Regions from separate parts of the Paraliobacillus sediminis genome, predicted to be linked through region 2. Evidence: riboswitches for the same ligand, from Rfam matches in the RefSeq annotation. Region 2 holds a riboswitch; each other region holds the start of a gene.
What was found. Region 2 has a riboswitch for preQ1 ahead of queC (7-cyano-7-deazaguanine synthase QueC). Riboswitches for the same ligand answer to the same signal wherever they lie in the genome.

Region 1 (6,908 bases), on a different contig from region 2:
CACGACTTTAACTATCGTTCTTCCCAAAGCTTTTCCAGCAATCAAATTAGGTAATTCATCCGCTAATTGTTCCAAACCTATTTCTTTATTCAAGATAATCTCCAATATATCCTTGCTTGGTTTTAAGTCAGTCGCAACCCGATCCCAAATCTCTTTTCTTCTATTCATTGGAAAATTAACAGAGTCAATTCCAATTAAGCTAATACCTCGTAAGATAAACGGATAAACAAATGTTGGAACTTCTACGCCACCCGTTAATCCACTAACAGCTACGCCACCATCATAGTGCAGTTTACCTAAAATAGAAGCTAATGTTTTTCCACCAACAGGATCAACTGCTGCTGCCCACTGTGGTTTCGCTACAGCCTTAACTTCTCCATCGAAAACCGCTTCACGACTAATCACTTCCTTCGCGCCAAGTTTCTTTAAAAAGTCTGTTGCCTCGGATTTACCAGTACTTGCAACAACGTTATAACGTTTGTGAGCTAACATAGCAACTGCTATACTTCCTACTCCACCAGTAGCACCTGTCACGAGTACTTGACCTTTTTCAGGTGTTAATCCATTCTTCTCTAGACGATCAATTGATAGTGCTGCCGTAAATCCTGCTGTTCCAAATAACATTGCATCTTTCATTGAAAGTCCGTTTGGTAAGGGAAGTACCCATTCTGAGCCTACACGCGCATATTCACTATACCCGCCATCATGTGTGACACCTATCCCATAACTCGTTGCAATAACATGATCACCTTCTTCAAATTGATCATCAGCAGACTCTACAACTTCACCAACTAAATCAATACCAGGGATCTGAGGATAGTTTTTTACAATCACACTATTATTCGTGTTAGCCATTGCATCTTTATAATTGATGCTAGAATAATGTACTTTAATAAGTACCTCGCCTTCTGGTAAATCGTTTGTTGTTAGTGTTGTTACTGCTCCTGTAACTGTCTCATTTTCTTTTGTTAGTTGATATGCTTTAAATGTTTTTGTCATTTGCTTTTTACACTCCTTTTTTTATCATGCATTCGTTTTTTGGAACGTTTTTTCTTTTACCTTCTTAAACCATCTGGTATTTGCTACGTAATCGAAAGCTAAACTAATCACAAAGCCATGTATCATGACACCGATAATCGTAATCAAAACAACAATAGTATGCCCAACCATTGTTTTTGGAGAAAATGCCGCTTCACCAAAAAAGGTAACTGCAGTCACTACACTAATACCCGCATCTGTCATACTCATAATTCCCGGTTCTATCACCACCAGAATTACCATCATACAAATTAAAAATACCGAAATAACAGCTGAAGTTAAGCCGTAATGTTGTTTCTTTAGAAACGATACAAAAGGCATCGTATAATATTTTGTAATCGTTTTTAGCCGGAGCAGATGTAGAATACGTGCAAAACGAGCTACTTGAAATACAGCATCTAAAGGGATCGCTGCTACTAGTAAAAATGGATTACTTTTCAAAAAGTCAAACTTACTTTCACTCTTATATAAACGGTATACGAAGTCAGCAAAGAATATAGCCCACGTGATCCAGACAATATAACTGGTATATGGCAGGTCAGTCCATAAAGTTGCAATGGATAACGTTGCCAAGAATACCATAAAACCTTCATATATTATTTTTTTAGAGAACGTCATGTATATTCTAGCTTCCCTTCTATCTTCTACTCTATCAAAAAAAGATCCAGAATCAGAGTAATTGCATTTACTTCTTTATACCATCTTACTAAATTAAAAACATTGTGTGAAATGATAGCAATGTTCTTAATTGCCAACAAAAAACCAGTACGCCTAGTAAAGGGTACTGGTTTCTCTATTAACTAACTTTCATTTCCGGTGCTGGTTCTTGTTTTGCTTGCTCTTTTTTCGCTAAACGAACAAGTAAATATGCGATCGGCGTGTCTGCAATTGCTACGATAAATTTAAAAACATATTGTGTAAGAATCATCCCAATTAAGACATTAAACGGTACTGTTCCTACAAACGCAACAACGATAAAAATAATGGTATCTAACAATTGACTTGAAATCGTTGATAAGTTATTACGTAGCCATAATTTTTTCTCACCATGTTGTTTTTTAAGACGATGAAAAATCGACACATCAATATGTTGACTAACGACATATCCTAAAAGGCTAGCAATCATAACGCGGAAGCTTCCGCCTAATATCGCTTCAAATTCAGCTTGCATTCCAAAAGCAGAAGCTGCTGGTAAGTGAATCGCTATAAATACGAAAACAAGTGCAACTACCTGTGTGAAAAAACCAGCACGAACTGTTTTCATTGCTGCCTCTTTACCATAAACTTCCCCAATAACATCGGTGATAAGATAAGTGACAACATATACAATTGCAGCTGCCGGTAAGATAAATTCACCAATGCTAAATAATTTAACCGAAATAATATTTGATAATATTAATAATCCAACAAATAATGCGTTTAAATAGACAAACATTTCATTTCTCCCCTAACCTATATAAGGAGGTTCTTTAGCTAACCCTCATTAGCGATTATCAATCTTTTCTGGGTACATATCGTGGTTCATTAAACGATGCTCTGCTATTTTTTCATACTTTGTTCCTGTTTTGCCATAATTACAATAGGGATCAATAGAAATACCACCTCTTGGCGTAAATTTACCCCAAACTTCTATATATCTTGGATCCATTAATTCAATTAAGTCATTCATAATAATGTTCATGCAATCTTCATGAAAATCACCATGGTTACGAAAACTAAATAAATATAATTTCAATGATTTACTTTCGACCATCTTCTCACTTGGAATATAACTAATATATACAGCACCAAAATCGGGTTGATGTGTTTTTGGACACAATGTTGTAAATTCAGGACAATTGAACTTAACAAAGTAATCACGATTTGGATGTTTATTATCAAACGTTTCTAATACTTCAGGTGTATAGTCAAATGCGTATTTCGTCTCTTGATTCCCTAGTAACGATAGATCTTGTAAGTCTTCATCTCTTCTTCCAGCCATCTGGCTAACCTCCCTTTTGCATACACATTAAAAAAGCCCATCCCTATAAGGATATGGCTTTTGCAGTCATATGTCCTTAGTTTTTTATAGAGGGTTTGTTGCTAAGAACCTCTCCCATTTTATAACGGAATCGTATCCATATACTCGGACTATTATATAGAGGCCCAAGTAAGATGTCAACGAATTTACTTTCATTTAGTGACTCAACTTTCGCAGACTGAAACAGGTATTTAAGTCTTAACGTTACTAGGAAGTCTCGCAATCAAAAGATGAAGGTGACTTCGTGCTCATTTCGTAAGTAACATTGCGATGAATTCTTCGAACGTGATATATAATGATAACGCGACATACCGCTTTGGAAATATACTTCGTTTTCCGTGGGCACGGAAAGCGAGACCATTTGCTGACGTAGCGTGATGATAAAGTTTACGTCGGAATTTATGGTTGTTTCATAATATACAACATTTTTTTAGAAAGCATGTTTATTTAGAAACTGTCAAGTAACATAAGATGTACTTTAAACCTAAAGTAGTCAACGTTTCGCACTTGTTCTTATAGTAAGAAAGTTTAGTGACTAACCCATTTCTGCAAACAGTTTATTTAAAATATCCAGCGCTTGATCAATTTCTGCTTTTGTTGTCGTGATTGGTGGAAGGATTCGAATCACCTTTTCTCCAGCTATTAGAATAAGCAATTGATGCTCTTCTCGAGCCTTTGTAACATAATCAATAGCTTTACCAGTAACTTCAATACCAATTAAGAATCCTTTTCCTCTTATGTTGCTTATCTGATCATACTTGGTATTTAGTTCTTCTAATTTCGTCCATAGATATTCCATTTGCACATTAGACTTTTGTTGGAAATCCGTATCTGTCATCGCTGTAATCGTTGCTAAACCAGCAGTTGATGCAAGTGGATTCCCTCCAAATGTGCTGCCATGTGATCCCGGTTCAAATGCTTTTGCCACATACTCTTTAGCAATTAAAGCACCAATTGGGAAACCTGAACCCAATCCTTTTGCCACACTAATTACATCTGGTTCAAATCCATATTGTTGATAGGCAAACAGCGTTCCTGTTCGTCCCATGCCAGTTTGAATTTCATCAACCATGATAAGGACGTCATTTTCTTTACATAGTTGAACAAGTTTTTCAACCCATACAGGATTAGCTGGAATTACACCACCCTCACCTTGAATAAGTTCCAGCATAACCGCACATGTCTCGGGATGGATTAAATCTTCTAAAGCAGCTATATCGTTATAAGGTAAATAACGAAAACCTGGCATTAATGGCTGAAAGCCTTCTTGAATTTTTTCTTGTCCAGTTGCGGATAGTGTCGCTAATGTACGACCATGAAAGGACTGATTAAATGTAACAACCTCATAGGCGTTGTTTTGCTTTACTTTTTGTGCATATCTTCTAGCGATTTTTATTGCCGCTTCATTCGCTTCAGCTCCACTATTGCAAAAGAAAACTTGATCACCAGCACTATTGTCAACCAACTTCTTCGCTAACGCTTCTTGTGACGGAATCTGATATAAATTGGAGCAGTGCCATAAATTCTCTAACTGATTGTCAATTGCCTCTTTGACAACATCAGGAACATGACCTAAGTTACATGTTGCAATTCCTGCTGTATAATCTAAATACTTTTTATTCGTATCATCCCAAACATAGCTTCCTTTCCCTTTCATTAATGTGATGGGAAAACGATTGTACGTTTGCATTACTGCTGACATTTGAGTTGTAGAACTTGTTTCAGACATGACTAACCTCCTCAAGTCGAATTCTTGTACCTACTGCTTTACCATCGATAAAATCAAGTAAAGCTTGTGCATCCATTCCATTAACAATAGCCACTTCTGGTACATTTTCTGCAAGTGCTGCTAAAGCTGCTCTCACTTTAGGAATCATTCCACCTTGAATGACATTGGTAGCTATTAACGATTCAATTTGGGCCTTATCCGTATGATGCAATGTAACTTTCTTATCGTTCTCTTCGATATAAATTCCAGGAATATCACTAATAAAACATAGTTTAGCTTTTAATGCTTGTGCTATTGCGGCAGCGGCTGTGTCTGCATTAATATTATAACGTTGGCCCTCTTCACCAATCGCAATTGGTGAAACAACCGGAATATAGCCTTGCGCAATAACATTCTGTAATAAATCAACATTAACATCATCAACTTCACCAACATAGCCAAGACCTTTATCTTGTTTCGCCTCTACAGCGTGTAATAAATTACCATCCACACCACTCATCCCGAGTGCCGCCGCATCCTCTTGTATAAGATTACGGACAATTTGTTTATTAACAGAGCCACTTAAGACCATCTCAACAACATCTAGCACTTCGGTAGTTGTAACACGCAAACCATTCACAAACGTTGTAGCAACGTTCATTTGCTTCAGACGAGAGGAAATGAGTGCACCACCACCATGAACAATAATCGGCTGCACCTTTTTATCTGCCTGAATGCTAGCTATATTTTGATAAAAAGCTTGTGGAAGCTGATCAACAATACTTCCACCACATTTAATTATGATATATTCCATTTTTCCATCCCCTTATGTGCGATAGGAAGCATTAATTCTGACATATTCATAAGAAAGGTCACAACCCCAAGCAGTGGCCTCTCCTTCTCCATTACCAACACTAGCATGAATCGTTACAGTGTCCTGCATTAAATACTGCTTTGCTTCGATTTCATCAAACGGTAAAGGCATACCATTTTTAACCACTTCAATCTCACCGAGTGCAACGGCAACATCATTTGGTTCTAACATCTCTCCACTATATCCAATTGCCGTAATCACACGTCCCCAATTGGCATCAGCACCATGTATAGCCGTTTTGACTAGGTTTGAAGAAATAATCGCCTTACTAATCGCTTGTGCTGCCTTTTCCGTTTTAGCACCTTTAACTTGTACTTCTAACAGTTTACTAGCCCCTTCTCCGTCCCTAGCAATCTCTTTAGCCAATGACTGACAAACAAATTGAAGTCCTTCAAGAAAAACATTCCACTCTGGATGTTCTGGATTCAATGTTTGATTTCCAGCCATCCCATTAGCTAAAACAAGTACCATATCATTCGTACTCGTATCTCCATCTACCGTAATCATATTAAACGATTGATTCGTTAACTGTCTCAATCCATTTTGTAAGGCTTCATATTCAACAGCGGCATCTGTTGTAATAAAACTTAGCATCGTCGCCATATTTGGATGAATCATCCCTGACCCTTTAGCAGCACCACCAATTGTCACCTTTTTACCGTCTATTTCAAATTGAATTGCAATTCCCTTTTCTTTTGTATCTGTAGTTAAAATAGCATTTTCGAAACGATTACTACCAAGATTTTTTTCTTCATCTATTTGTTTAATTCCATTCCGAATTGCATCCATTGGTAGAAAATCTCCAATAAGACCTGTTGACGCAACAGCAGCATGTTGGATAGGAATATTTATTTTTTCAGCGAATAGTTTTCTCATCTCATATGCATCAGCTAAGCCTTGCTCTCCTGTACAAGCATTTGCAATACCTGAGTTAACAATAATCCCTTGCAATAAGTGGTCCGTAGCTATACTTTCTTGGGTAACCTTTAATGGCGCAGCTTGAAAGAGATTCGTAGTATATACGCCTGCTGTTTGTGCAGCTTTCTCTGAGTAAACCCAACCAAGATCCAGTTTCTTCTTTCGAATACCACAGTGTAAGCCACCTGCAGTAAAGCCTTTCGATGATGCAATATTTCCGTTCTCAAGTATAGTAAACTTTTCTATTGTGCTTATATGATGCATTTTTAAGTTCCCTCCTTATGGATAAATAGGGGGATAATCTAATCCCGATATTTCTTCCCAGCCATTGATGATGTTCATGTTTTGAA
Region 2 (6,908 bases):
ATGATTGAGACACTTGAAAATATCCACAACACTATTGGTAACCATAAAGGATTAGTTATTCCAGATCGAACCTTAGCAATTCAACAAGCAATGGAAACCAGTCAAAATGGTGATTGGATTATTATTACTGGTAAAGGTCATGAAGCCTATCAGCAAGCGTTTAGCTTACCAACTAAATCGGATAAAGAGACCGTTACTTACTTAACTGAATAATTTGCATATGAACCAACACGATCAATGCTTTATGACACCTTTTCAATCGAAAATCGTATAATTATATATAGCGTTTTAATGGGAAGGAAGGATTAAAATTGATAAAAAGAGTAACCCGTTCTCTTGGTGATAGGAAATTGTTTGGTGTATTTGGAGGAATTGGTAATTACTATAATATTGACCCAACAATTTTAAGATTGGTATATACAGCTTTGACAATATTTAATCCAACTTTAGTTTTGATTTATATTTTAGCAATATGTATCATACCCGAGGAAATTTAAGAAATAGCTAATATTAAGACTATAAGAACTGATTAAAAGCCAAAATTATAAGAGCAACAAAACACTAATTTTCGCCCTTCTTTCTAACCCCTTAAAATATTAAGGTAACGGAGAGAAGGGTTAGTTATTTAGAATAAAATATTTATTAAATATATAACACCAGCTAAAACAGCATATTTACTGAAATCAATCCAACAATGCAAAATCCATATATAGACCAAGCGATAATTTTATTGTTTTTAGGAACTTCTTTAGTCTTAAAAACTTTGATGAATTTGTATGTCAAAAATAGAAATGCCAACATAGATACGATGAAAACATCGTTCATTCCTAACTTCACTCCTTTATAAATGCAACTATTGATATATTCTATAATAGCATAATTTCCAATAATATTAATTTTATGTATAATAAAAAACAACAATATTTTTGAAAATAACCTTTAGCAAATAGTCGAAATTCGTATAATTATTGGTGCATTATTCGAATGAAATAATGCTATAATATAGGTATTATTGAATTATAGAAGGTGATAGATATGAAAATAATTTGTTTCGGCGATAGCCTTACGCGTGGTGTATCTGTAGCAAAGGGAAGATTACGTATTTTGAAAGAAAACTATCCAGCCTTTTTACAACAATTATTTGCTGAAAATGAGGGAGAAGATGTTACCGTTATTAACAAAGGTGTTTTTAATGATAATTCTGATTCTCTGCTTTCCAGATTAGATAAAGACGTAATTGAACAACATCCTGATTATGCCATAATCGAAATTGGTGGAAATGATTGCAACTTTAATTGGAAAGAGGTTGTCAAAAGTCCAGGCGTTGAACACGCTCCCATCGTTCCAATTGATCGCTATATAGATAACATTAGAACAATGGTTACAAAAGTACAAGAAAGTGGCATAACACCTATTATTTCTACATTGCCACCATTAGATCCAGTACGTTATTATAAAAGTATTTCTGACAAATATACCGATGTAGTTGGACATCTGATTAGTTCCATGGGTGGTATTGAACACTGGCATGGTATTTATAACCGCAATCTTAATAAATTAGCAGATGAGTTAGGCGTGCTTAAAATTGATGTTAGAAGCGCAATAAAAAAAGCAGGAGATCTAGCCGAATTAATTAGTGATGACGGTATTCACCTTACAGCTGAGGGTTATAAGGTTTTTAGTAAAGATGTTTACAAAAGTATAACCCAATGGTCAAAAAAACAGGAAATCAAGCATACCTAAATATATGAAATAATATAAGGCGTGCACATAATCTTCGGTGCACGCCTCATATTTCTATTATTTAGCTATTAATAAATAGCTGCACCTACAATAATTAGAAGGATAAATAATACAACAATTAATGAAAATCCTCCGCCAAATCCCGCGCCTGGAACTACACCACATCCAGCACCTGCACCGTATCCGACTGGAGCGCCATAACCGCCATATCCTAAACTCATATATTTTTCCTCCTTATCTATTCGTTAGACAGATTTTCTTCTTTTTAGTAACCGAAACCTCCACCATAAGAAGCTCCTATAATTATTAACAATATAAACAATACGATGAGTAATGCAAAACCTCCACCAAATCCTGCTGGTGCAGCTGCTACTGGTTCACCCATTTGTAAATCCCTCCTTTTCTTAATGACTCTAAGAGTATACTATGGGATTACAAACAAAATGATATGGACAGATGTCCCGATTTATTTAAAAAGATGGGTAGAACACATCAAAAAACACTTCAATAATATTTTATGCTATACTGTAACTAGAAAATAAATATTAAGTCTGCAATCTTGCAGGAGAGGTTCTAGCTACACCCTCTATAAAAAACTAAGGATGGACGCTACCTTCCTTTAGGTGACGTTTTTTTGTTTTGTATGGTGTGTAGAATTCTCTTTTTTAATGGAAGGAGAATTTTTTTATGAAAAAAAATAGTAAAGCAATTGTTGTATTTAGTGGAGGACAAGATAGCACCACCTGTTTGTTCTGGGCACTTCAAAATTATGAACATGTTGAAACTGTCACATTCGATTACAATCAAAGGCACAATAATGAAATAGAAGTTGCGAAAGAAATTACTACAGAATTAAACGTCAAGCATCATGTTTTAGATATGTCTTTGTTAAACCAATTAGCGCCAAGTGCGTTAACGCGTGATGATATCGAGGTTAAAGATGGTGATAATGGCGAATTACCTTCGACATTTGTTCCTGGTAGAAACTTACTCTTTTTATCTTTTGCTACGATATTAGCTAAACAGATTGGTGCAAAACACATTATCACAGGTGTATGTGAGACAGATTTTAGTGGGTATCCAGATTGCCGTGATATATTTATTAAATCGTTAAATGTCACACTTAACTTATCAATGGATGATGGATTTGTTATTCATACGCCACTAATGTGGTTAGATAAAGCCGAGACATGGAAGTTAGCAGATGAGTTAAATCGATTCAATTATATTCGTGAAAAAACATTAACCTGTTACCACGGTGTTCGCGGGGACGGTTGTGGAGAATGTCCATCATGTAAGTTACGTCAGAACGGACTCGATACGTACCTTAAAGAACGTAATGAGGTGAGCGGTTAATGTACGGTTTTACAATTGTTGAAAACTTACAGAAGATTAATGAGGATATAAAACATCATGAGCTCAAATATCATACAAAACGGGTGATGGTTAGTAAAGAGTTCACTTTTGATGCTGCACATCACCTTCATTGTTATCAGGGAAAGTGTAAAAACTTACATGGACATACGTACAAAGTTATTTTCGGAATAAGTGGTATGGTAGATGAGATTGGCTTGGTTATTGACTTTGGCGATATCAAAGAGATTTGGAAGGAAGAGATTGAAATTCATCTTGATCATCGTTATTTAAACGATACGTTACCTAATATGAACACAACGGCAGAAAATATGGTGGTTTGGATTTATCAAAAGATGGAACAAGCCCTTCTAAAGCAATCAAACCAAAACCGTGTAGAGTTTGTTAAACTTTACGAAACACCAACGAGTTATGCTGAAGCTAGACGGGAGTGGATGAACGTTGAATAAATTCCCTGTACTAGAAATATTCGGACCAACCATCCAAGGTGAGGGTATGGTCGTTGGTCGGAAAACAATGTTTGTTCGAACAGCCGGTTGTGATTACAGTTGCTCTTGGTGTGACTCTGCTTTTACTTGGGACGGCAGTGCAAAGGACCAAATTGAAAGACTCACTGCAGATGAAATTATGGATAGACTAAAAGAAACAGGTGGAGATAAATTTGATCATGTTACAATATCAGGTGGAAATCCTGCACTTTTGGCAAAGCTTGATGAGTTAGTTGACGCCTTGCATGACCACGATATGGAAGTAGCACTTGAAACACAAGGAAGTCGTTGGCAGGAATGGTTTCTTAAGGTTAATGACCTCACTATTTCACCAAAACCACCAAGTTCAAAGATGAAGACAGATTGGGAGAAACTTGATCTTATTATTGAGAACTTACAAACTGGTAATCATATACATCAGACCAGTCTAAAAGTAGTCGTATTCGATGACGCAGACTTACTGTATGCGGAAAAGGTCCACCAAAGATATCCTACTATTGCGTTCTTTTTGCAAGTAGGTAATGATGAACTCGCAGAAAATAACGCAGCAAACCTTGCCAGTCATCTACTAGATAAATATGAATGGTTGATAGATAAAGTTGTTGCATCCACAAAATTAAATCATGCTCGTGTTCTGCCACAAGTTCATGCACTTGTCTGGGGTAATAAGCGTGGCGTTTAAAAGAATATCCAATTGGATATTCTTTTTTTATTTGTAATTTATTCTAACTATTGCGTTTCTCTGATTCAATGGAATATAATTTAACACCCTTGAAATTTTTGATTACGCCCATTAGTACAATATTATTCGAATGTGCGGCACACGTGGCTATGTAAGTTCAGTTTCATATCGAAACACAGCCCTAAAAAAAGTTTTATTTAGTGTTAACTATCCAGATTGACAATTTTTTTATATGTTATATAAGAGTGGATTATCGCTATAGCAGCAACTATCATAACCAAAGAAAATCCATAGATAAAGCTGTACTTGGGAATAATTATTATAAGTATGATACTTATAATACCGGTCAAAAGGGACAACTTACCTGTGAATCGATGTGTTATATCCCAAACTCTTTCATCACTCATTGTCCATTCTGTACGCACTCCGACTATCGAATTTGTTTTTACGTTTGGCATTAAATAACCGGTGATCATTAAGATAAATGAAAAAATTAGTCCCATTATTACGTTCACATCAAGATTGTAACCCAAATTAATAATAATGATCGTCATGTAGATTGTAAAAATCGTTAATAAAGTAATCATAATTAGTATTTCTTTCATATTATCGCTTATATTATCTTGGGAAGTTCTAAATATGAAACGAAATAGAGCATAAATTAGAATCATTATGAAAGGCATTGAATGTAAAGCTATTGACTCGATTGTAGTAGTGGCAACTTCACAGTTCAACCAATTAATGGCTATTTTTTTATTTAAACCTGTGTAGTAAAACACACTTATTAGCATTGATATTATAAGTATACTACTATTAGGAATCCTCTTTTTCAATTTTATCACCTTCATTGGTTTTAATAACCTATTTGTTAAAGATTTTCTTGATTTATTCTTCAAATCAATCTCTCCTCTAATTTAAAATTTCTTTTTATATCGATTTCACCATATAAATCGTTATCTTTATTAAAGATGACTGTTCCGTTAGTTGAATAGCAAATATAATTATTTCATAAACATAGATAATCTAAGACTACCATTATTATCCTCAATTTATTATAAATTTCCCAAAGCATCATCATTTTTTGTTGATTAATCATTCTGATACTTAAAACCAAGCAAGGTAAATATACAAATTGGTTGGTAGCAAAGCCATAATACTTTTGTATCGACCATTTATCAGTATATATTTTATAGGCATGCCAAGAATACGTGCATCATACATTTTTAATTGAATGATTATGTTCGATGTTAAATAAAATAAAGCTAGCTATATATTTAATTAGCGATTATGATTAATAAAATTATATAACATTTAATGCATGAGAGAACGGGAGAAACGTTAATGGATATTTTTATGTTAGTAAAGGCGATTATACTAGGTATGGTAGAGGGGTTGACTGAGTTCGCGCCAGTCTCCTCAACTGGACATATGATTATTGTGGACGATATGTGGTTGCAATCAGAAGTATTTTTAACTAAATATGTTGCGAATACATTTAAAGTTATGATTCAATTAGGATCGATTTTAGCAGTTGTAATCATTTTTAGGCATCGTTTTATTGATATGCTAAACTGGAAAACAAATAAAAGCAACATCGATAAACCAAGGCTCAAGCTGTCACAAGTGATAGTAGGACTTATACCTGCTGGCGTTTTAGGGCTTTTATTCGAGGATTATATTGATGAATATTTATTCTCAATAGAAACAGTTCTAATTGGTTTAGTAGTTGGTGCAATACTAATGATACTTGCTGATATTATTAGTAAAAAAGCGGCATCTGTACCCGTGGAAACTGTTGATCAAATTACGTATCGACAAGCACTCTTAATTGGACTTATTCAGTGTTTTTCACTTTGGCCAGGTTTTTCAAGGTCTGGATCTACGATTTCTGGTGGTGTTATGTTAGGGATGAGCCATCGAGCTGCCGCTGATTTCACATTTATCATGGCTGTTCCTATTATGCTAGGAGCCAGTTTGATATCTTTATTGAAAAATTTGCAATACTTTACTGTAGAGAGCATCCCATTTTTTATCGTTGGATTTATCAGTGCATTTATCTTCGCTTTAATTTCTATACAGTTTTTTCTGAAACTAATTAACAAAGTAAAACTAGTACCTTTCGCGATCTATCGGATTTTATTAGTTGCAGTCATATATGTTGTTTACTTTTAATTCATTTGTAGCCATAAGATCATCGATTATGAGTAACCTATGATAGAGTTAAATTAACAAGCAGTATTGACATGGTTTTAGACATGTTATAGAATTAGCAGAAATAGGAAGTTAGTCTGCCATGCTATAGTATTTATAGTAATGATATTAAAAGTATCACAATTAGGAGAGTACTACTTAATCATTTGGTAGTACTCTTTATTCATGCTGAAGTCCATTGATTACATGTAATATTCTAGTCAATTTTACATAGATAGCTAAAGTAGGGGGTAGATTTAAATGGTATTTGTCAAAAGATATGTATTCATGATAATGGTAATAATGGCGGGATTGCTACTTGCATCTTGTGGTGATGATGCTACTTCTTCAGAGAATGAAGATTCAAAGGAAGAGGTTAAAGATTCTGAGGATTCAGAGTTCCTGACTGCTGATGGAAGAATTAAGGGTGA
Region 3 (6,908 bases), on a different contig from region 2:
CGATGATCTTATGGCTACAAATGAATTAAAAGTAAACAACATATATGACTGCAACTAATAAAATCCGATAGATCGCGAAAGGTACTAGTTTTACTTTGTTAATTAGTTTCAGAAAAAACTGTATAGAAATTAAAGCGAAGATAAATGCACTGATAAATCCAACGATAAAAAATGGGATGCTCTCTACAGTAAAGTATTGCAAATTTTTCAATAAAGATATCAAACTGGCTCCTAGCATAATAGGAACAGCCATGATAAATGTGAAATCAGCGGCAGCTCGATGGCTCATCCCTAACATAACACCACCAGAAATCGTAGATCCAGACCTTGAAAAACCTGGCCAAAGTGAAAAACACTGAATAAGTCCAATTAAGAGTGCTTGTCGATACGTAATTTGATCAACAGTTTCCACGGGTACAGATGCCGCTTTTTTACTAATAATATCAGCAAGTATCATTAGTATTGCACCAACTACTAAACCAATTAGAACTGTTTCTATTGAGAATAAATATTCATCAATATAATCCTCGAATAAAAGCCCTAAAACGCCAGCAGGTATAAGTCCTACTATCACTTGTGACAGCTTGAGCCTTGGTTTATCGATGTTGCTTTTATTTGTTTTCCAGTTTAGCATATCAATAAAACGATGCCTAAAAATGATTACAACTGCTAAAATCGATCCTAATTGAATCATAACTTTAAATGTATTCGCAACATATTTAGTTAAAAATACTTCTGATTGCAACCACATATCGTCCACAATAATCATATGTCCAGTTGAGGAGACTGGCGCGAACTCAGTCAACCCCTCTACCATACCTAGTATAATCGCCTTTACTAACATAAAAATATCCATTAACGTTTCTCCCGTTCTCTCATGCATTAAATGTTATATAATTTTATTAATCATAATCGCTAATTAAATATATAGCTAGCTTTATTTTATTTAACATCGAACATAATCATTCAATTAAAAATGTATGATGCACGTATTCTTGGCATGCCTATAAAATATATACTGATAAATGGTCGATACAAAAGTATTATGGCTTTGCTACCAACCAATTTGTATATTTACCTTGCTTGGTTTTAAGTATCAGAATGATTAATCAACAAAAAATGATGATGCTTTGGGAAATTTATAATAAATTGAGGATAATAATGGTAGTCTTAGATTATCTATGTTTATGAAATAATTATATTTGCTATTCAACTAACGGAACAGTCATCTTTAATAAAGATAACGATTTATATGGTGAAATCGATATAAAAAGAAATTTTAAATTAGAGGAGAGATTGATTTGAAGAATAAATCAAGAAAATCTTTAACAAATAGGTTATTAAAACCAATGAAGGTGATAAAATTGAAAAAGAGGATTCCTAATAGTAGTATACTTATAATATCAATGCTAATAAGTGTGTTTTACTACACAGGTTTAAATAAAAAAATAGCCATTAATTGGTTGAACTGTGAAGTTGCCACTACTACAATCGAGTCAATAGCTTTACATTCAATGCCTTTCATAATGATTCTAATTTATGCTCTATTTCGTTTCATATTTAGAACTTCCCAAGATAATATAAGCGATAATATGAAAGAAATACTAATTATGATTACTTTATTAACGATTTTTACAATCTACATGACGATCATTATTATTAATTTGGGTTACAATCTTGATGTGAACGTAATAATGGGACTAATTTTTTCATTTATCTTAATGATCACCGGTTATTTAATGCCAAACGTAAAAACAAATTCGATAGTCGGAGTGCGTACAGAATGGACAATGAGTGATGAAAGAGTTTGGGATATAACACATCGATTCACAGGTAAGTTGTCCCTTTTGACCGGTATTATAAGTATCATACTTATAATAATTATTCCCAAGTACAGCTTTATCTATGGATTTTCTTTGGTTATGATAGTTGCTGCTATAGCGATAATCCACTCTTATATAACATATAAAAAAATTGTCAATCTGGATAGTTAACACTAAATAAAACTTTTTTTAGGGCTGTGTTTCGATATGAAACTGAACTTACATAGCCACGTGTGCCGCACATTCGAATAATATTGTACTAATGGGCGTAATCAAAAATTTCAAGGGTGTTAAATTATATTCCATTGAATCAGAGAAACGCAATAGTTAGAATAAATTACAAATAAAAAAAGAATATCCAATTGGATATTCTTTTAAACGCCACGCTTATTACCCCAGACAAGTGCATGAACTTGTGGCAGAACACGAGCATGATTTAATTTTGTGGATGCAACAACTTTATCTATCAACCATTCATATTTATCTAGTAGATGACTGGCAAGGTTTGCTGCGTTATTTTCTGCGAGTTCATCATTACCTACTTGCAAAAAGAACGCAATAGTAGGATATCTTTGGTGGACCTTTTCCGCATACAGTAAGTCTGCGTCATCGAATACGACTACTTTTAGACTGGTCTGATGTATATGATTACCAGTTTGTAAGTTCTCAATAATAAGATCAAGTTTCTCCCAATCTGTCTTCATCTTTGAACTTGGTGGTTTTGGTGAAATAGTGAGGTCATTAACCTTAAGAAACCATTCCTGCCAACGACTTCCTTGTGTTTCAAGTGCTACTTCCATATCGTGGTCATGCAAGGCGTCAACTAACTCATCAAGCTTTGCCAAAAGTGCAGGATTTCCACCTGATATTGTAACATGATCAAATTTATCTCCACCTGTTTCTTTTAGTCTATCCATAATTTCATCTGCAGTGAGTCTTTCAATTTGGTCCTTTGCACTGCCGTCCCAAGTAAAAGCAGAGTCACACCAAGAGCAACTGTAATCACAACCGGCTGTTCGAACAAACATTGTTTTCCGACCAACGACCATACCCTCACCTTGGATGGTTGGTCCGAATATTTCTAGTACAGGGAATTTATTCAACGTTCATCCACTCCCGTCTAGCTTCAGCATAACTCGTTGGTGTTTCGTAAAGTTTAACAAACTCTACACGGTTTTGGTTTGATTGCTTTAGAAGGGCTTGTTCCATCTTTTGATAAATCCAAACCACCATATTTTCTGCCGTTGTGTTCATATTAGGTAACGTATCGTTTAAATAACGATGATCAAGATGAATTTCAATCTCTTCCTTCCAAATCTCTTTGATATCGCCAAAGTCAATAACCAAGCCAATCTCATCTACCATACCACTTATTCCGAAAATAACTTTGTACGTATGTCCATGTAAGTTTTTACACTTTCCCTGATAACAATGAAGGTGATGTGCAGCATCAAAAGTGAACTCTTTACTAACCATCACCCGTTTTGTATGATATTTGAGCTCATGATGTTTTATATCCTCATTAATCTTCTGTAAGTTTTCAACAATTGTAAAACCGTACATTAACCGCTCACCTCATTACGTTCTTTAAGGTACGTATCGAGTCCGTTCTGACGTAACTTACATGATGGACATTCTCCACAACCGTCCCCGCGAACACCGTGGTAACAGGTTAATGTTTTTTCACGAATATAATTGAATCGATTTAACTCATCTGCTAACTTCCATGTCTCGGCTTTATCTAACCACATTAGTGGCGTATGAATAACAAATCCATCATCCATTGATAAGTTAAGTGTGACATTTAACGATTTAATAAATATATCACGGCAATCTGGATACCCACTAAAATCTGTCTCACATACACCTGTGATAATGTGTTTTGCACCAATCTGTTTAGCTAATATCGTAGCAAAAGATAAAAAGAGTAAGTTTCTACCAGGAACAAATGTCGAAGGTAATTCGCCATTATCACCATCTTTAACCTCGATATCATCACGCGTTAACGCACTTGGCGCTAATTGGTTTAACAAAGACATATCTAAAACATGATGCTTGACGTTTAATTCTGTAGTAATTTCTTTCGCAACTTCTATTTCATTATTGTGCCTTTGATTGTAATCGAATGTGACAGTTTCAACATGTTCATAATTTTGAAGTGCCCAGAACAAACAGGTGGTGCTATCTTGTCCTCCACTAAATACAACAATTGCTTTACTATTTTTTTTCATAAAAAAATTCTCCTTCCATTAAAAAAGAGAATTCTACACACCATACAAAACAAAAAAACGTCACCTAAAGGAAGGTAGCGTCCATCCTTAGTTTTTTATAGAGGGTGTAGCTAGAACCTCTCCTGCAAGATTGCAGACTTAATATTTATTTTCTAGTTACAGTATAGCATAAAATATTATTGAAGTGTTTTTTGATGTGTTCTACCCATCTTTTTAAATAAATCGGGACATCTGTCCATATCATTTTGTTTGTAATCCCATAGTATACTCTTAGAGTCATTAAGAAAAGGAGGGATTTACAAATGGGTGAACCAGTAGCAGCTGCACCAGCAGGATTTGGTGGAGGTTTTGCATTACTCATCGTATTGTTTATATTGTTAATAATTATAGGAGCTTCTTATGGTGGAGGTTTCGGTTACTAAAAAGAAGAAAATCTGTCTAACGAATAGATAAGGAGGAAAAATATATGAGTTTAGGATATGGCGGTTATGGCGCTCCAGTCGGATACGGTGCAGGTGCTGGATGTGGTGTAGTTCCAGGCGCGGGATTTGGCGGAGGATTTTCATTAATTGTTGTATTATTTATCCTTCTAATTATTGTAGGTGCAGCTATTTATTAATAGCTAAATAATAGAAATATGAGGCGTGCACCGAAGATTATGTGCACGCCTTATATTATTTCATATATTTAGGTATGCTTGATTTCCTGTTTTTTTGACCATTGGGTTATACTTTTGTAAACATCTTTACTAAAAACCTTATAACCCTCAGCTGTAAGGTGAATACCGTCATCACTAATTAATTCGGCTAGATCTCCTGCTTTTTTTATTGCGCTTCTAACATCAATTTTAAGCACGCCTAACTCATCTGCTAATTTATTAAGATTGCGGTTATAAATACCATGCCAGTGTTCAATACCACCCATGGAACTAATCAGATGTCCAACTACATCGGTATATTTGTCAGAAATACTTTTATAATAACGTACTGGATCTAATGGTGGCAATGTAGAAATAATAGGTGTTATGCCACTTTCTTGTACTTTTGTAACCATTGTTCTAATGTTATCTATATAGCGATCAATTGGAACGATGGGAGCGTGTTCAACGCCTGGACTTTTGACAACCTCTTTCCAATTAAAGTTGCAATCATTTCCACCAATTTCGATTATGGCATAATCAGGATGTTGTTCAATTACGTCTTTATCTAATCTGGAAAGCAGAGAATCAGAATTATCATTAAAAACACCTTTGTTAATAACGGTAACATCTTCTCCCTCATTTTCAGCAAATAATTGTTGTAAAAAGGCTGGATAGTTTTCTTTCAAAATACGTAATCTTCCCTTTGCTACAGATACACCACGCGTAAGGCTATCGCCGAAACAAATTATTTTCATATCTATCACCTTCTATAATTCAATAATACCTATATTATAGCATTATTTCATTCGAATAATGCACCAATAATTATACGAATTTCGACTATTTGCTAAAGGTTATTTTCAAAAATATTGTTGTTTTTTATTATACATAAAATTAATATTATTGGAAATTATGCTATTATAGAATATATCAATAGTTGCATTTATAAAGGAGTGAAGTTAGGAATGAACGATGTTTTCATCGTATCTATGTTGGCATTTCTATTTTTGACATACAAATTCATCAAAGTTTTTAAGACTAAAGAAGTTCCTAAAAACAATAAAATTATCGCTTGGTCTATATATGGATTTTGCATTGTTGGATTGATTTCAGTAAATATGCTGTTTTAGCTGGTGTTATATATTTAATAAATATTTTATTCTAAATAACTAACCCTTCTCTCCGTTACCTTAATATTTTAAGGGGTTAGAAAGAAGGGCGAAAATTAGTGTTTTGTTGCTCTTATAATTTTGGCTTTTAATCAGTTCTTATAGTCTTAATATTAGCTATTTCTTAAATTTCCTCGGGTATGATACATATTGCTAAAATATAAATCAAAACTAAAGTTGGATTAAATATTGTCAAAGCTGTATATACCAATCTTAAAATTGTTGGGTCAATATTATAGTAATTACCAATTCCTCCAAATACACCAAACAATTTCCTATCACCAAGAGAACGGGTTACTCTTTTTATCAATTTTAATCCTTCCTTCCCATTAAAACGCTATATATAATTATACGATTTTCGATTGAAAAGGTGTCATAAAGCATTGATCGTGTTGGTTCATATGCAAATTATTCAGTTAAGTAAGTAACGGTCTCTTTATCCGATTTAGTTGGTAAGCTAAACGCTTGCTGATAGGCTTCATGACCTTTACCAGTAATAATAATCCAATCACCATTTTGACTGGTTTCCATTGCTTGTTGAATTGCTAAGGTTCGATCTGGAATAACTAATCCTTTATGGTTACCAATAGTGTTGTGGATATTTTCAAGTGTCTCAATCATAACTTCTAAAGGTACTGCATTTAAATCATCCAATGTTAACAAATATTGATCACTAAGTTCAGCTGTAATTTCAAGCATGTCTCTTCTCTTAGCTTTATCTCGATTCCCTCTAAAGCCAAATATATGAACAATTCTTTTAGCCCCAGCTGTTTTAGCAGTATGTAGACAATGATAAAAAGCGTCTGTTGTATGCGCGTAATCAACAACAACATTTGCGCCATTCAGTTGTGGAAACACTTGAAATCGTCCATCAACACCTGGAAAGTCTTTTAATGACTGACTTATTAATTTTTCGTTAGCTCCAAGTTGTCGTGCAACTGCATAAGCCATACTGGAATTATATATATTATGAATGCCCTTCATAGATGGATTTATTTCTTCGGTTCTGCCTTGGTTTTTAAGTTTGAAAGAACCATCCTGTTTG

Region 1: linked by a shared signal. The riboswitch ahead of queF (preQ(1) synthase) and the one ahead of queC (7-cyano-7-deazaguanine synthase QueC) in region 2 are both predicted to bind preQ1.
Region 3: linked by a shared signal. The riboswitch ahead of queC (7-cyano-7-deazaguanine synthase QueC) and the one ahead of queC (7-cyano-7-deazaguanine synthase QueC) in region 2 are both predicted to bind preQ1.

The regions. Positions count from the first base shown of each region.
Region 1 covers NZ_QJSI01000001.1:382,253-389,160, reverse strand. The annotation lists gene D2K60_RS01735 (acrylyl-CoA reductase family protein) at 1-999, opposite strand, end outside; gene D2K60_RS01730 (hypothetical protein) at 1,024-1,656, opposite strand; gene D2K60_RS01725 (queuosine precursor transporter) at 1,835-2,473, opposite strand; gene queF (preQ(1) synthase) at 2,522-3,019, opposite strand; PreQ1 riboswitch class I at 3,090-3,137, opposite strand; gene D2K60_RS01715 (acetylornithine transaminase) at 3,594-4,787, opposite strand; gene argB (acetylglutamate kinase) at 4,780-5,580, opposite strand; gene argJ (bifunctional ornithine acetyltransferase/N-acetylglutamate synthase) at 5,593-6,822, opposite strand; gene argC (N-acetyl-gamma-glutamyl-phosphate reductase) at 6,838-6,908, opposite strand, start outside.
Region 2 covers NZ_QJSI01000003.1:611,132-618,039, forward strand. The annotation lists gene D2K60_RS15695 (UDP-N-acetylmuramoyl-L-alanyl-D-glutamate--2,6-diaminopimelate ligase) at 1-213, shown strand, start outside; gene D2K60_RS15700 (PspC domain-containing protein) at 312-497, shown strand; gene D2K60_RS15705 (SGNH/GDSL hydrolase family protein) at 1,036-1,743, shown strand; gene D2K60_RS15710 (YjcZ family sporulation protein) at 1,812-1,964, opposite strand; gene D2K60_RS15715 (YjcZ family sporulation protein) at 2,009-2,128, opposite strand; PreQ1 riboswitch class I at 2,305-2,349, shown strand; gene queC (7-cyano-7-deazaguanine synthase QueC) at 2,431-3,099, shown strand; gene queD (6-carboxytetrahydropterin synthase QueD) at 3,099-3,566, shown strand; gene queE (7-carboxy-7-deazaguanine synthase QueE) at 3,559-4,287, shown strand; gene D2K60_RS15735 (SdpI family protein) at 4,491-5,183, opposite strand; gene D2K60_RS15740 (undecaprenyl-diphosphate phosphatase) at 5,629-6,459, shown strand; gene D2K60_RS15745 (hypothetical protein) at 6,739-6,908, shown strand, end outside.
Region 3 covers NZ_QJSI01000002.1:376,050-382,957, forward strand. The annotation lists gene D2K60_RS08000 (undecaprenyl-diphosphate phosphatase) at 26-856, opposite strand; gene D2K60_RS08005 (SdpI family protein) at 1,302-1,994, shown strand; gene queE (7-carboxy-7-deazaguanine synthase QueE) at 2,198-2,926, opposite strand; gene queD (6-carboxytetrahydropterin synthase QueD) at 2,919-3,386, opposite strand; gene queC (7-cyano-7-deazaguanine synthase QueC) at 3,386-4,054, opposite strand; PreQ1 riboswitch class I at 4,136-4,180, opposite strand; gene D2K60_RS08025 (YjcZ family sporulation protein) at 4,357-4,476, shown strand; gene D2K60_RS08030 (YjcZ family sporulation protein) at 4,521-4,673, shown strand; gene D2K60_RS08035 (SGNH/GDSL hydrolase family protein) at 4,742-5,449, opposite strand; gene D2K60_RS08040 (PspC domain-containing protein) at 5,988-6,173, opposite strand; gene D2K60_RS08045 (UDP-N-acetylmuramoyl-L-alanyl-D-glutamate--2,6-diaminopimelate ligase) at 6,272-6,908, opposite strand, start outside.